DNA from 3 places in the Solibacillus kalamii genome. Region 2 is predicted to be linked to each of the others. Evidence: riboswitches for the same ligand, from Rfam matches in the RefSeq annotation. Region 2 holds a riboswitch; each other region holds the start of a gene.
The links. A riboswitch is a leader RNA that binds a small molecule or an ion and turns the genes downstream of it on or off. The one in region 2 is predicted to bind cobalamin.
Positions count from the first base shown of each region.

Region 1: it holds a riboswitch for cobalamin, as region 2 does, so the genes downstream of both, cobJ (precorrin-3B C(17)-methyltransferase) here and CBM15_RS00080 (hypothetical protein) in region 2, are expected to answer to the same signal.
Region 3: it holds a riboswitch for cobalamin, as region 2 does, so the genes downstream of both, CBM15_RS03080 (ABC transporter substrate-binding protein) here and CBM15_RS00080 (hypothetical protein) in region 2, are expected to answer to the same signal.

Region 1 is NZ_NHNT01000007.1:156,550-161,988, forward strand. Features, by position in the region: gene CBM15_RS11770 (precorrin-8X methylmutase) at 1-24, opposite strand, end outside; gene cobK (precorrin-6A reductase) at 27-785, opposite strand; gene cobJ (precorrin-3B C(17)-methyltransferase) at 794-2,455, opposite strand; cobalamin riboswitch at 2,683-2,869, opposite strand; gene CBM15_RS11785 (S16 family serine protease) at 3,039-3,731, opposite strand; gene CBM15_RS11790 (DUF2785 domain-containing protein) at 3,941-4,741, opposite strand; gene CBM15_RS11795 (acyl-CoA thioesterase) at 4,748-5,152, opposite strand; gene CBM15_RS11800 (GNAT family N-acetyltransferase) at 5,167-5,439, opposite strand, start outside.
Region 2 is NZ_NHNT01000001.1:8,541-13,979, reverse strand. Features, by position in the region: gene CBM15_RS00090 (metal ABC transporter permease) at 1-589, shown strand, start outside; gene CBM15_RS00085 (Fur family transcriptional regulator) at 586-996, shown strand; cobalamin riboswitch at 1,048-1,229, shown strand; gene CBM15_RS00080 (hypothetical protein) at 1,390-1,947, shown strand; gene CBM15_RS00075 (ABC transporter substrate-binding protein) at 1,937-2,890, shown strand; gene CBM15_RS00070 (bifunctional adenosylcobinamide kinase/adenosylcobinamide-phosphate guanylyltransferase) at 3,088-3,630, shown strand; gene cobS (adenosylcobinamide-GDP ribazoletransferase) at 3,643-4,416, shown strand; gene CBM15_RS00060 (histidine phosphatase family protein) at 4,389-4,994, shown strand; gene CBM15_RS00055 (bifunctional adenosylcobinamide kinase/adenosylcobinamide-phosphate guanylyltransferase) at 4,937-5,365, shown strand; gene CBM15_RS00050 (ECF transporter S component) at 5,352-5,439, shown strand, end outside.
Region 3 is NZ_NHNT01000001.1:659,064-664,502, reverse strand. Features, by position in the region: gene CBM15_RS03085 (acyl-CoA dehydrogenase family protein) at 1-1,066, shown strand, start outside; cobalamin riboswitch at 1,170-1,358, shown strand; gene CBM15_RS03080 (ABC transporter substrate-binding protein) at 1,502-2,449, shown strand; gene CBM15_RS03075 (FecCD family ABC transporter permease) at 2,442-3,440, shown strand; gene CBM15_RS03070 (adenosylcobinamide amidohydrolase) at 3,440-4,906, shown strand; gene CBM15_RS03065 (cob(I)yrinic acid a,c-diamide adenosyltransferase) at 5,009-5,439, shown strand, end outside.

The DNA of each region.
Region 1 (5,439 bases), on a different contig from region 2:
TGTATTAAAATTCATATTTGCCATTGTTATTTGCCTCCTAATTTTTCAAACACTTTCTCAAATGAAGTGCATATATTTTTATATTGTATTTTTGGTCTTTTAATTAAGATGACGGGAATACCAATTTCAAGAGCAGCATCCATCTTTTCGTCTACTGAACCGACTTTCCCGCTTTCCTTTGTAATAATAAGTGTTGTGCTGAATTGTTCGTAAAGCGCTTTATTCAGTTCTTTTGAAAACGGGCCTTGGATTGCGATAATATCGCGCTGCTTCACACCAAGGTCATCGCATTTATCCATATTCTCTTTATTTGGCAGCATCCGGCAGACAAGACGAATATTTTCGTTATGTAATAATTGTTCCGTAAAAACAGCGAGCGTTTTACTGCCTGTCGTCAACATAATTGTTCCTGAATGTGCGGATGCAGCGATTGCCGCTTCTATATATGTTTCCACTTCCGTAACGAGCGGATGTACATAACTTTGCTGCGGACGTTCATATCGAATATAGGGAATACCCGTTAAATTTGCAGCGGCCATCGCTGTTTTGGAAGCCTCTTCTGCATACGGATGACTTGCATCTACCACCGTTGTTACCCGCCGTTCTTCAATTAGTTCCATCATTTGCTGAGCTGTTAAACGACCGACATGGTACGGAACATTCGCTTCCTGTAGACTCGCTGCAGCAGATTCCGTAACGACAGTCGCCACCAATTCATGTCCTGCTTGCATTAATTGAACCGCCAGCTCTCTTGCATCACTTGTTCCAGCTAAAAATAAAATCATCTTTTCACCTAATCTCCACAAGGGGCCTCTTCCACTTTAATTTTGCATGACATATCAACATAATTGAAATTCAGGATTTTTTTTACACGTTTAAAATATTTGAAGAAACGTTCATTCGGATGTGCATTTTCTTTATAGTCCGCAACGATATCTGTTAGTAAAGGAATCAATTTTTCGGGATCGATCCCTTCAAGGACAGGTTGTGCTGCATGTGCTGTTCGTCCAACTGGTTTGGAACCGATAAACAAATCAAACTTTTTCTTGCGGTAAACAATACCGATATCATCAAAAACCGCACGATAACATGCCATTCCGCAACCGTTAAAACCGACATGCAGCTCTTTCGGCATTTTAATGCCACCGAGCGTTTCCATAATCTGTTCCGCATATGGAATGGATTCCGCTTTTTCGCCGTAACAGAAATCACACGCCTTGACGATCACTACGTCACCGACAGGTTGAACGAGTAATCCTGTTTGTTCCACTTTCTTGACAAGTTTTTCAGGTGAATCCGTCGGTACCTTCAGTACAAGACGGTGATCAGGGGTATACTCCATCGTACCGTGTTCTCCGACTACTTCTGCCAAAGTAATCATTTGGGCTGGTGTAATCATTTTATTGGCAACACCCGGTGATACAGCAAACTCAAAGATGGATTCAACTTGTTGCTGTACTAAAAACGGATTTTCTTCAACTTTTACAGCTGACGTTTCTTTATGTACGAGCGCTAATGCTTCATTTGCAAGCTGTAATGTGCTTATGTTATTAACTGTTGGTATAGCTATTTTTTTCTCGATAGCTACGATTTTTTCGTAGCCTGTCTCCGCTTCACCCGTTTCCTGGTCCAATGCCCATGGTTCCGCTTCTTTTTTCAATCGTTGATGCGGTTTTAATAGTTGTTTTTCTTGCCCTAAAGTATATTTTCGCTGATAACCACGCGGTGTAATGATTTTATTATCGTAGTAAAATGTTGAGGAATTCCCCACGACGACCGTTGTCAGCATTCCGATATCATGTTCCAGCATCTCCTCTAATGTTGTTAACACAATGTCCTGCGTATCCCGATAGGCAGCTTTTACTAATCCGACAGGTGTATCAGGTGAACGATACTTAAGCAATATTCGTTGCGCTTCAACAATTTGTCTTGTCCGTCTGCCGGATTTAGGATTGTAAAACGCAACGACAAAGTCTGCCATTGCAGCTGCCTCAATCCGTTTTTCGATGACCGTCCAAGGTGTTAAATGGTCACTTAAACTAATTGTGCACGAATCATGCATAACCGGGGCGCCAAGTAAACTTGCACAGGAGTTAATCGCTGATATACCCGGAACAACTTCTACTTCAATCCCTTCTTTTGCAGTCCAGCCCTTTTCGATTAATACTTCATATACGAGGCCCGCCATTCCGTAAACACCAGCATCACCACTGGAAATAACAGCAACTATATGGCCGGCTTCAGCCTGTTTTACAGCTTCCTGTGCGCGTGAAACTTCTTCAGTCATGCCAGTACTGACAATGGTTTTCGCCGTCACTAAGTGCTCAATCAGTTCAACATACGTTTTGTAGCCCATAATGTGATCACTTTGCTGCAGTGCATCGACTGCACGTTTTGTTATATGTTCCCGATCTCCAGGTCCGAACCCTACAACAAAGATCTTTCCTTTTTGCATGTAAATACCCTCCCTATAGAAAAATACATTTCGCACCAAATAGGACATGATGATAATTTTTCTTATGTGGATTTCATTAAAAACTAGTATTGCTTATCCACTAAGAAATAAAAAAAGCCCGCACCTCTCGTTAGAAAGAGGTACGGGCATGTGAAATTAATACTAAAAAAGTATAGAAAAACACAAAAACAATTACTTGTTTCGCCTATACTTCTCCCTCCGAAAAGTAAGTATCGTTTAAATAAGCAGGTTTCCTGGCTTAAGCTTCCTTTTACTTTCACATCTTCCCATCTTTACGACAGTGATTCATTGTGATTTCATCAGCTATTACAGTAGCGGGGGCTGCATTAGTCTTTCACTAATTTCCCTTTTACCTTACAAAATTCTGTAAGCACTTATTTAAATTGCAAATTATTAAATTATTATAAAAATAACATAGTCTACTAAAAAATGATAGGGTAATTATTATCTTCATAAGCTTTTGAGCATAAATGAAGCGTTTATTAATCGTGTATTAGGTGTTTTGTACATAAATTTAGTATCCAACTAATCAAAGGTTGTTTAATTTCAATTATTCACTTTATTATTTTCCTGTCACGGGTTCATTTAGCTTTTTTACATAGGCTACGGCATCATTTATAGATGTGACAGCAATAATGTTGATATTAAGTTGCTCATTTATTTTTACTTCCTTCGCCTCTTCTTCATTTTCCATAGGTATAAGAATATGTGAAAAGCCGCTTTGTTCAGCAATTAAGGTTTTCGCCTTTATCGAACCAATTTCCTTCACGTTTCCTTTGCTATCAATCGCACCCGTTACCGCCATCGGTATGTTATTGTGGAATTCACCGTTTTCGATAAGACCGCTTAACACAGTGGCAAGTCCTGCACTGTCACCTTCTATATCGTCTCTCTTTAAAAATTGATCGATAGCTGTTGATTTCTCAGGCAAGTGGGCAATGACATTTTCCTTCATCGTTTCAAAATGATTCACTGTAGGACGTATATATCCGAGCAACTCTTCATTTTTTGAACGGTACCTGATTTTATTCGTGACCACTTCGGCATCTAAAACTTCTTTATCACTTGAATATTCTATAGTTTTTATTAGATAATCCAAATCTGTAATATATGGTGCTTCAAACATTTCCACTGCAAGTACATGGATACCTGAATTTTCTACAATTTCAAAAGGCTCATTATAGGAGATCAGAAAATAAGTATATTTTTCATAATTGATCAGTCGACTTTCAAACACAATTAACAGTGCTAGCACAAAAAAAATCCCCGAGAAAATTCCTTTCAGCCTTTTGTTATTCCGGTATAGAAAGAACCCGGAAAGTGAGATTACCGAGCCCACTATAATAAAAGCTATTAATTGAAAACCGCTAATCTTATCTAAATAATATGCTAGTAAACCAGCTATGTATAAAATGAAAGGGAGCACAATTAAAGTAATAGGTTTCAATATTTCAGCTCCTTATGCTAAACGACAGCAGGACTTTCATAAACAATCCAATTAGTTGTTTTTGTACATTTAGTTGATTTTAATAAATGTCTTAATAATGCTGCCTCAAATTTTTTCACATTCCATTCATACCGGTATTTTTTATGCCAATCCTCGATTTCTATGTAATGCAATTCTTTTAACCACGTTACCAATTGCTCATCCGTCAGTCCCTTATCCAGTAATGCATCAATGACCGGTAACATACGTTCTTCTTCCTCATCGATTAAAGCATATTCAGTATGAAGACAGCTTTTTAAACTTTGTAATGCATTCCATAATAATTGAGAATCCATCATCAACGGATGTCTAATTGCTTCTGTTAATAAATCACTTCCATGTGCAACCCCATGTGCCCAGCCCTTCGTATTGACAAATCCCCGGTAATCACTTTCAAGAAATAAATAATGAATACTTCTGTGAATTACCTCAATAATAAGTTCTTCCGGTAAACTTCTCTTTTCACGATCTTTCCCTAAAATAAGAGTGATGACAAGTGCTGAAAACGATCTCATAAACACATCATCAGAAATTCCATAATCCGTAATATTTAAATAAAGATGCTCGTCATCCAAACATGTTTTCAGTATGGTAACTAATTGTTCTTCAGTAAATTTTCCATTCAGAATTAATTCGCAAAATCCCCGATAAATTAAGTTGTCACGTAAATAGCCATCCGGATTTCCAATATTTTTTAGCATGAACTGGATTAATTCGTTAAAATCAATTGAATCCAGATTAATCGAATTTTTTACAATTTCTTCTAATTGTTCTTTCATCAAATTTTATTGCTCCATTTCAAAAAGCTTCTTTAATGGATCAGGAATTTTCGCAACTCTTTTCTTTTCTAAATTGAAAAAGCATCCTGATTGTTTTCCGATGCAATGACTATGCTTTTCCGTTGTAATTTCCAGTTCCATTTCCCAACTGGATTGCCCGATTTTCACCATCCAGCACCGGCCGACTGGTTGATCGAAAATTGTTAAAGGGGCTTTATATTCAATCTCTGTTTTCATCAAAATCGGGGATATTTGCACAGCCATCATCTCTGCTAATGGATAATGCTCATTTAAAAATGCCATACGTAAATCCTCAAACCAGCGTACATACACAATATTACTTACAATGCCCATCGCATCGATATCATAGGCGTTAATCTGAATCGGTTGTTCTGCCAATAATGTTTTCACAATATTTGTCCCCCTTAATTTCTCTCTTCATAACGAACCATAGACCAAAAACCGATATCCTCAAATCCAATCCGCTTATAAATGCGTCCGGCAGCCGGATTATCATAAAACAGACAGATTGATTTTCCTTCAGCGAGCAGGTCACGACAAAGCTTTAACATACAGTGCGTGGCATACCCTTTTTTTCCGTAACCTGGTCTCGTTCCTACGCCTACAATCATTGCAGACTGGGAATTCTCTGCAGTGGTAGATGCAGATGAAACCATTACTTCGTGTTCGTCACGAAT
Region 2 (5,439 bases):
ACATTATGAAGAACTTGCGATACCAATTATTATGTCGGGCGGAATCGGTGTGAGTGCCATTTTAATATCACTTGCAAGCGGATTTAATACCGATTTAATGAGCTATTTATTTGGCTCTGTATCGGCTGTATCGCGTCAGGATCTATATGTTGTGCTGGCAATTGCAGTCGTAGTTGTATTATTTTTGATTCTATTTTTTAAAGAGCTTTTCGTATTGTCATTCGATGAGGAATATGCGAAAGCGAGCGGTTTACCTGCGAAATGGATTCATTTATTGTTCATGATCGTTGTCGCACTCGTTATCGCAGCAAGTATGCGTATTGTCGGGATTCTGCTTGTTTCAAGCTTAATGACATTGCCGGTAGCTGCAGCGATGCGTTTAGCTCGCGGTTTTAAAGAAGCAATTATTTTAGCGATTGTATTTGGAGAGCTGGCAGTAGTAATCGGACTCATTTCTGCATTTTACCTGAACTTGGCACCGGGTGGAACAATTGTTGTCACATCCATTTTAATCTTGTTATTAGTAATTTTAATCAAAAAGCTTGTTTTGAAATTCACAATTAAATCGGAAGGGGAAGAGGTACTGTGAATGCAGCGCGCGCATGGGAAATATTAAAGGATAATGGCTATAAAAAGACGGATAAACGAGAGTTGATTTTGGGTATGTTTGCAGCTACAGACAAATATTTGACTGCCCGTGATTTGTTATCAGTATTGAAAAAAGATTTCCCTGGGATGAGTTTCGATACAATTTACCGAAACCTCGCTACTTTCGTGGAGCTTGATATTTTAGAAGAAACAGAATTAAACGGTGAGCGTAACTTCCGTATGCATTGTGAGTCGGATCATCATCACCACCATTTTATTTGCCGTGATTGCGGGAATGTAAAGGAACTGTCTGTTTGCCCGATGGAAATGCTCGGTGAAAAGCTGCCGGGTTATGCTGTAGAAGCACACAAATTTGAGATTTATGGCAAATGTCCGGATTGTTTGTAAATTTCCATTGCATATTTCTGTTAATATGCTAAAGTGATTAAGACAAATTGAATAAATTTGCAGGAAAAAGATGCATTATGCATAAATGGGAATTCGGTGTAAATCCGAAGCTATTTCCGTAACTGTAAGCGTTGATGAAAATAAGTGTGAGACCACTGCTAATATAGCGGGAAGGTACTTATGAGTAAAGTGAAACGCAGAGCCAGGAGACCAATCTTTTTCTTATCGTAACATCCCTCTTCGGAATTAAAGAGAATGTACGGCAGTCACTGATCGAATGAGCATCCTTTTGCAGCACTCTTTTCTGATTTTTGAAGCCATCCATTTTCTTGGGTGGCTTTTTTTCGTACACTCATAATTTCGTGAGGCACTACTTGAAGTGAGGGGAATTTTATGAAAAAGGATATCCGTTTTTCCTGTTATCCGTTTATGCGGGAAAAATCAAGCTGCGTCGACTATGAAATCCGCACCGATTCTTTAACAACGCGAATCGGTACAGTCTTTCCGACGTTAGTTGATGATGCTTCCGGTCAGCTCGTTTTGGAAGATTTGAGGAGAATCCAACCGTTAGCTTACCATGCCAATGGTTCGGTACGCGGTAAATTAGCCATTACATTTGAGGATTTGCAATGGCTAAGCGATCGATACGATTTTTATGTAAGTGAAGTTGGAGAAGCGATTCAGCAGTTTGTACTGCCACAAGGAATCGAAAGTGCAGCAAGACTGCATATTTGCCGCAGTGAGGCGAAAAAGTCTTACAGGGCATTACATAAAGTGAGCGAAGAAAGAGAAGTGGATGAAATTTTGTTTGATTTTCTCGGGCTGCTTGCCAATGTGTTTTTTGTCATGGCGGTCTTTATGAATCAGCAGCATCAACAAGAGGAAATTCCATTCATCTCAAAATCTTATCCGACGAAAAAGAAAAAAGGGGTTGCAACAAATGAAATTTAACAACAAATGGATTGTTGCTTTAGCGGCAACATTATTATTAGCAGCATGCGGATCAAATGATGAAAAATCAGAAAATAACGTAAAAAAAGAGGAACAGTCTGCTTCGAAAAGTGAAGGTGCACCGTATACAGTTGTTGATGATCGTGGTGTTGAAGTAACATTCGATGAAGTACCGGAAACGATTATTTCCCTGCAGCCTAGCAATACAGAAATTTTGTTTGAGCTGGGTGTAGGTGAACAAATTATCGGGGCAACAGAATATGATACATATCCGGAAGCCGCACAAAAAATTGAGCGTGTGTCGACTTCAACTGCCATCAATGCAGAGCGAATTCTGGAATTAAATCCGGATGTCGTTGTTGCCTATACAATCGGGGAGGAAGCACAAATTGCCCAATTGGAAGATGCAGGTTTAAAAGTGTTTGTAATTGCTTCGGCTGCGACATTTGATGATGTATATTCGGATATTATCCAACTGTCCGAAGTAATGGATGTAAAAGAAAAAGGCGAAGAAATTGTAGCCGACATTAAAGCACAAATCGAAACAGTACAAGAAAAAACAGCGACAATCGATACGAAGAAAAAAGCATATTATGAAGTTTCGCCAGCTCCGGATCTTTGGACTACCGGCAGCAGTACGTTCCAGCAGGAAATAATGGATCACGCCAATGTTGAAAATATTTTTGCTGATCAGACGAGCTGGATTAGTGTGGCGGAAGAAGATGTCATTACTCGTAATCCTGAAATTATTATTACACCGGCAACCTATATGGAAAATGCAGTTGATGAGATTCTAGGACGCACTGGTTGGGATAAAATACAGGCAGTTTCAGAAAAGGCGGTTTATCTAGTCGATGGAGATATTATGTCCCGTCCTGGACCGCGTATTGGTGAAGCCGTTAAAATTATGGCACAATCAGTATACCCGGAACTATTTAAATAAGTATAGAATAAAAGGACATGCCTAAGTTTAGGCGTGTCTTTTTCAATTAACTTCATTCAGCGGGTATCACTGAATGAAGTTAATTGGCTTCCGGCGGATGTCACGACTTCGGTAATGAATTCTTTGCGCTTTAGCGCAAAGTCGAATACGGACGCAATTACGCCGAGGCGTAATTGATAAAATAAGGAGGGATACGATTGATTTTTATAACCGGTGGTGTACGCAGCGGCAAAAGTGCTTTTGCAGAAAAATTTGCTAGGCAGTTAGGTGAAGAAAAGACGCTCTACTATGTGGCGACAGGTGTATCCTTTGATGAGGAAATGAAAAAACGAATTATCCGCCATCAGCAAGACCGCGAAAATCAGAACGCCCATTGGAACACAGTTGAAATGCAAGTACAGATTCCTTTTACGATCGAGCAGCTTTCAAATAATGATGTTGTGCTTTTTGAATGTGTGACAACATGGCTTTCGAATGTACTGTATACATATGAACAAATAAATGAAAATAGCGAGTACATCGATAATTGTATCGAATCACTGCAAAAGCAATTGCTAACTTGGCGGAAGCAAGGTGCTACAATAATAGTTGTATCAAATGAAGTGCTGGATGAACTGCCATCACAGTATGATGAGGTAAATTTGTACCGCAAATTGCTAGGTGAGCTTCATCAATGGATTGTCCAAAATAGTGATGAAGCATATGAAGTACAATTTCAGCTTGTACAGCGATGGAAGTAAGGAGGAACCAAGTTGAAAAATAGTTGGAGCGGTTTTTTGTTAGCTTGGCAATTTTTTTCGGCAGTGCCGATAAAAAAACAGCTGGATATGAATGCCAAGTCTGTTACATGGATGTATGGATTTTTGCCGATTGTCGGTTTACTTATCGGGTCCATCATTAGTGGTGGTGTATTTATACTATCTCGTTATAGTGAGGTTTCGGAGTTGCTGTTGGCGATTTTGATTGTGATCGGATTGATCGTTCTGACAGGTGGATTGCATTTAGACGGCTGGATCGATATGAGCGATGCGTTCTTTTCCTATGGAGAAAAGGAGAAACGGCTGGAGATATTAGATGATCCGCGAACAGGCGCATTTGGGGTACTTAGTGTTTTTGGTTTACTTGTATTAAAAATCGGCGTTATTTATGAAATGTTGACGTATGGGCAATTGGCGATTGTGCCATTTTTAATCTTTATTCCTTTTATAGCGCGAATGGGGATGCTGCTCTATTTTGTAACGATGCAGCCGGCAAAAGAAAAGGGACTCGCTGCTTATTTTAAAGGGATCGTCATTCGAAATAAGCTTGTTTTTCTGATCGTTTTACAAAGTATTCTAGCATTTGTAAGCTGGTTTTACATTGGCGTATTCAGCTTATTTATTTTAGTTATCGTGATGCTGGTCGCCGTTGTTATTTACCGGAAATGGTCAAGGAAACATTTTGGCGGTGTAACAGGCGATTTACTCGGTGCGCTCGGTGAAGGATTGGAGGTTGTCCTATGGCTCACGATATTACTGTGCATTTAATCAGGCACGAAAAAACGAAAGCAAATACAGAACGGAAATATATTGGCTGGACAGATGAGCCTATACTGAAAAAAGTGGAAGCTGAGATCGATTTACAGCCAGGTATTGTTTATGGGAGCGATTTACGGAGATGCCGTGAAACTTCACAATGTTATTTTCCGAATGCCGAATTTATCGCTTCTCAAAATTTGCGTGAGCTGCATTTTGGGGACTTTGAAATGTGTACATATGAACAATTGCAGCATAATGGAATATACCGGGCTTGGATTGATGACCCCAATAATCATCCGATTCCAAACGGTGAAACCTTTTTCCAGTTCAAGCAGCGTGTATTGAAAGGCTTTCGTGAAATTGTAAATGAAAAGAAAGAATATACGCTGATTGTACACGGAGGAGTGATTCGGTTATTACTTGCCGTTTACGGGGTAAAAGCGCAATCCTTTCAGCAAACAGTGGCCAATCATCGAACGATCTACTCACTTGGCTGGAATACGATAGAGGAATTCATAGGAGGTGCGAGATGTACGTTATACTCGGAGGCGCACATAACGGTAAACGAAAATATGCAGAAAAAGTGATTGCGCAGTTACCGGAAAAAGAACTGATTATTTATGAAGGATACTTACCACAACCGGAAGAAATAAAAGAAAACGAGCGTTACATAATAAGCAATTTTGAACAGATGATTTTACCGTATCTTCATGAATCCGAAGAAAAGGTAGCACAGCAAATTTTCGGACAGATTATGCAAATTGCTGAACAGGCAGAACTGATCTGTATTTGTACAGATACGAGCCGCGGTGTTGTCCCGCTTGAAAAAGAAGCACGGCAATTAAGAGATACTTGCGGTCGGCTATACCAGAAGCTTTGCAATGAGGCACAGACGGTCATTCGTGTATGGTACGGCATACCACAAATTTTAAAAGGAGATTCTCATGAGCAAAACTAAATTACGTTTAATTATTTTAACAGCATTAATTGCGGCTATTTGTGTAATTGGAAGTTTTATTAAAGTGCCGGTAG
Region 3 (5,439 bases), 650 kb from region 2:
ACAAGCAACATTTCCATTTGAAAATTTCCGGAAGCTGCGTGAAATCGGCTATACAAAAATAACGCTGCCAAAGGAATATGGCGGGGATGGCTTCACAGTCTATGATGCGCTATTACTGCAGGAAACATTGGCGAGCTATTGCGGAAGCACCGGGCTGGCTGTTTCGTGGACAATTCAAAATGTAGGCGAGATTTTTGAAAATCGTTACTGGGATGAACAAAAGCTCGACTGGTTTGGTAAACAGGTTGCAAATGGCGCGACAGTCAATCGTGCGGTAAGCGAGTTTGCGATGGGAAGTCCAGTACGTGGCGGACGACCGGGAACTTCAGCAAAACGTGATGGGGATTATTATGTAATTAATGGACGTAAAAACTATACGAGCGGTGCACCGGACCTCGACTATTTTTTAGTTTCGGCATGGATTGAAGATGAGGGACAGCTAGGATTTTTCCTCGTTCCGAAAACGACAGAAGGGGTATCGGTCGAAAATACATGGGATGTTGCGTCAATGCGTGGTACGGGAAGCGATGATTTAGTGCTCGATAATGTACGAGTTGATAAAACAAACTTAGTGGAAATTCCGAATTATTCAACCGGATTTAAACTGAACGGCTGGTTGCTGCTTATCCCGGCAACCTATTTAGGCATTGCCCAGGCTGCACGAGATTACGCAGTTAATTTTGCGAATAGCCATTCCCCGAACAGTATTCAAGGAACGATTGCCCAGCTGCCAAATGTACAAACGCTGATCGGAGAAATGGATTTGGCGTTGACGAGAGCACGCTTTACGATTTACGGAGTTGCGGGACTATATAATGACCCGATTAAAAAGGCGACACTAGTCAATGAAATTAATATTGCGAAACATGTAGTGACAAATACAGCAATCGAAGTTGTCGATAAAGCGATGCGTCTTGTTGGGGCAAAAAGCCTGCAAAGATCAAATCCGCTTCAACGCTATTACCGTGATGTCCGTGCAGGTCTGCACAATCCGCCAATGGATGACATTACGATTAAACGTTTAGCTGAAACGGCAATTGAAAAAAGCTTAAAAGCAAAGGGGTAAGCAATTCTTTTATTCGTAATTTCAGCGAAATAAGAAGAATTATCTGAAACTTTGGCGATTGAGCACACATTTTTCTGAATATCAGCTATAATAGAGCTATTAATTTTATATGGACGATAAAGGTTCTTGCTCACTGATAGAGTAAGGAGTAAAAGGGAAATCGGTGCAATTCCGATGCGGTCCCGCCACTGTAAATGCTAGTTGAGAGCAGTATGCCACTGAAAAACTTTCGGGAAGGCGTTTATCAACGTTATGCATAAGCCAGGAGACCTGCCTTTATAATGCCCTAAAATAAACCTACGAGGATAGGATGTGGCGGATAAATTCTTTTTCCATTGAATTTTATTTGCATACGTAAAGCTTCCTTCATTTTTAGTAGGAAGCTTTTTATTTTTGTAGAAAATTATACAACGAAATTTTTGGAGGTTATTTATTTTGAAAAAATGGCAACTGCTATCTTCCGCAGCATTACTTACATTAACATTGGCGGCATGCAACTCGGAAAAAGCAACAGATGAACAATCAGCAAAAGACAATACAGAAGTAACTGAAGCAGCACAATTCCCGGTAACTATAAAAGATGCCTTGGACAAAGAAATCACGCTTGAAAAAGCACCAGAGCGCATTATTACATTGGCTCCATCCAATACGGAAATTTTATTCGGACTAGGGTTAAACGATGAAATTATCGCTGTGAACGACAATGATACATATCCTGAAGCAGCATTATCTAAAGAATCAGTTGGCGGCATGGAATTTAATCTAGAACAAATAATCAGTCTGCAGCCCGACTTAGTTGTCGCACATGAATCGGGATTGTACAGTTTCAATGAACAGGCGATTGCTCAGCTTGAATCAATAGGAATTCCTGTATTTGTTGTAAAAGATGCGAAAACATTTGAAGAAACATATGAAACAATCGAACAAATTGGCAAGCTGACGAATAAAGAAAAAGAAGCAGAAGAAATGATCGCCTCCATTAAAGAGGGGATTGAAGAAATTGAAGTGAAAGTAGCCGACCTGGAAGAGAAGTCCGTATTTGTTGTTGTTGGGACAGATCCAAAACTATATGTTGCTGGACAGGAGACGTTCATTAGTGAAATGCTTGAAGTATTAAATGTAGAAAATGCCGTTCCGGAACTCGGGTGGCCGCAGTACAGCTCGGAGCAATTTGTAAAGAGCAATCCGGATATCATTTTAGTAACATATGAAAACGACTTGGCAGCAATCGAGGAAAATGATGCATATGCAGAAATGGATGCTGTGAAAAACGCCAATGTGAAATTAGTCGATAGCGATACGACAAGTCGACAAGGTCCGCGTATTGTAGAAGGTATTGAATCAATAGGAGAAGCAATTTATCCAGAGGTATTCAATGAATAAAAAATATTCAATCGCCTATGTACTATCGATTGGATTGCTTTTAAGCAGTATATGGATTGGCATTTCGTTCGGGTCTGTTAATATTCCGTTTTCGACATTGTGGGATAAAACTACAGATCCGGTTGCATACAGTATTTTGTGGAAAATCCGAATGCCCCGCGTCATTTTAGCCGCATTAATCGGGGCTTCTTTAGCAATTGCGGGGGCAGCATTCCAAGGGTTGCTTAAAAACCCTTTGGCAGATCCATACACATTAGGTATTTCATCAGGAGCCTCGGTAGGTGCGGTAATGACAATCTTTTTAGGCATTTCCATACCGGTGCTCGGTGTATTCACATTGCCGGTATTCAGTATGGCTGGAGCTGCATTTACGATGATCATCGTCCTGACATTTGCCAGACTTGTTGACCGTTCGATGAAAATGGAGACGCTGATTTTGACGGGAATTATTTTCAGCTCGTTTTTAGGGTCCTGTATTTCCTTAATGGTCGCACTTACTGGTGAACAGCTACGAGAAATCATCGGCTGGCTTCTAGGAAGTGTATCGATGCGAGGGTGGCCATATGTCCGGATGGTGCTACCATTTATGGTGCTTGGTACGGCAATTATTTGGCTGACTCGCCGTGAATTGAATGCGATGATTTATGGAGAAGAGCGTGCCCAGTATTTAGGGGTAAATGTTAAGCGCAGCAAGTATATGATATTGGCGGGTGGTTCCATCCTAACAGGAGCGGCTGTTGCTGCATCCGGGACAATTGGATTTGTCGGATTAGTAGTACCGCATATGATTCGCCTGCTAATCGGAGCAGACCATCGACATTTATTGACATTGTCGTTTTTGAACGGTGCAAGCCTGCTCGTCATTTGTGACTTAGTATCACGTACAATTATTTCCCCTATTGAACTGCCGATTGGTGTTATTACTTCCTTTATTGGCGCACCTGTCTTTGCCTATATCTTCTTCAAGCAACGTAGAAAGGTTGTTGCATAATGTTAAAAGTAAATAATCTATCCGGCGGTTACGGTGGGAAAACGGTTGTGAAAAATATGACGTTTCACGTGGAAAAAGGAAGAATTCTCGGGATTCTTGGTCCAAACGGCAGCGGAAAATCGACATTACTGAAGATGATCAGTGGTGTGCTGAAATGTGAAACAGGCGAAATTTTCATTGAAGAGAAACCTCTTAAAAGCTATGATAACAAGCAATTAGCGAAAAAGATGGCCGTACTCCCCCAATTAAATGCAAGCGCATTTACGAACAGTGTATATGATGCGGTTTCGTTAGGACGCTACCCTCATCAGAGCGGTTTTTTTTCATCTTGGACGGAAGAAGATGAAACGACGGTACAGCGGGCGATGGAAAGCACAGGTGTTTCGCAATATAAAAATCAGTATTTGGAGTTTTTATCCGGCGGCGAGCAGCAAAGGGTATTTATCGCACAGGCACTTGCACAAAATTCGGAGCTGCTTCTATTGGATGAACCGACAAACCATTTGGATATCGCCCATCAAAAGCAGATTTTGGATATGATTCGGATGCAAGTTGAGATGCATGGGCTGACAGTTGTCTCGATTTTCCATGATATTAACTTGGCATCGCTTTATTGTGATGAGCTGCTGCTATTGGAAAATGGTGAAGTACGGGCGTTTGGCGAACCGCATGAAGTCGTGCTGCAAGAACAGATTGCCGATGTGTATCAGGCTCGAATTGCGACATATCCCCATCCGGAGCTGCCAAAACCGCAAATTACGATGCTGCCAACGAATGAAATGGAACGAAAAGCTGCGGCAATCCATATCAACAAGTTTCAAATAACTAAAGACTATATCGAATATCGGGCACAGGCACCGCTAAAAGTAATTTCATCAGCTGTGCATAATGCCGGCATAGGCTGGTATGACACATTACTCAACCGTTCCATTGCTCCTGAATACGATATTTATAATGTGAAAGAGGAAACGGAGCAATTTTTGAAAGAGCGCACGTTTTCTCCAACAAATACGGTCGTCATGCTGACAGCCGTGGAAACAAGCTGCGCGGCAATTCGTCATTTCTCGAAAAATAATGCAGAAATCCTTGTCATGGTAACAGCAGGGGTAGGTAACAGTGTTGACGTTACGAAAACATATTTGCGCGAAGAAGAGCCACATATCGGTACGATTAATACATGGGTAATCATTAATGGTAAGCTGACAGATGAAGCATTTATTCAGGCGATGATTACGGCAACAGAAGCCAAAACGAAAGCATTAGCAGATCAGCAAATAAAAGATTCAGTAACAAATACGATAGCAACAAGCACCGCAACGGACAGTCTATTGATTGCCGCTACCCAACAGGGTGAAGAAATGCCGTATGCCGGACCTATTACAGAAATCGGCAAACTGATCGGCCGAGTCGTTTTTGAAGTGACGATCGAGGCGATTAAGAAATATAAACAGCATTATAATAAGTGAAAAAACTTAAAGTGAAAAGCGTGCGCATGGAAAAAGAGTGTCAAAATACTTAAAGGAAATTTTCCAAAAGTCTAGAATACTAAATCGAAAGGGTGAGGATGGATGAAATTATATACAAAGCAAGGCGATACAGGAAAGACGAGCATTATTGGAGGACGTGTTGATAAAGACCATCTGCGTGTTGAAGCATACGGGACAATTGATGAGCTGAATTCATTTATCGGTAAAGCTGTCAGTGAATTGGATCAAGAAAAGTTCAAGGATTTGATTGACGACTTAACAGCCATTCAACATGAATTATTTGATGGGGGCGGGGACTTGGCAAATGTTATGAAAGAACGCCATTACAAACTTACCGAAGAACCGATCACTGTTTTGGAAAACCGTATCGATGCACTTTCCGAAGAAGCGCCACCATTAAAACGTTTCATTTTACCAGGGGGAGCGCCTGCAGCAGCTACACTGCATATCGCTCGAACAGTTACCCGCCGTGCGGAACGCGAAACTGTATCTTTAATGAAAGAAATTGAAGA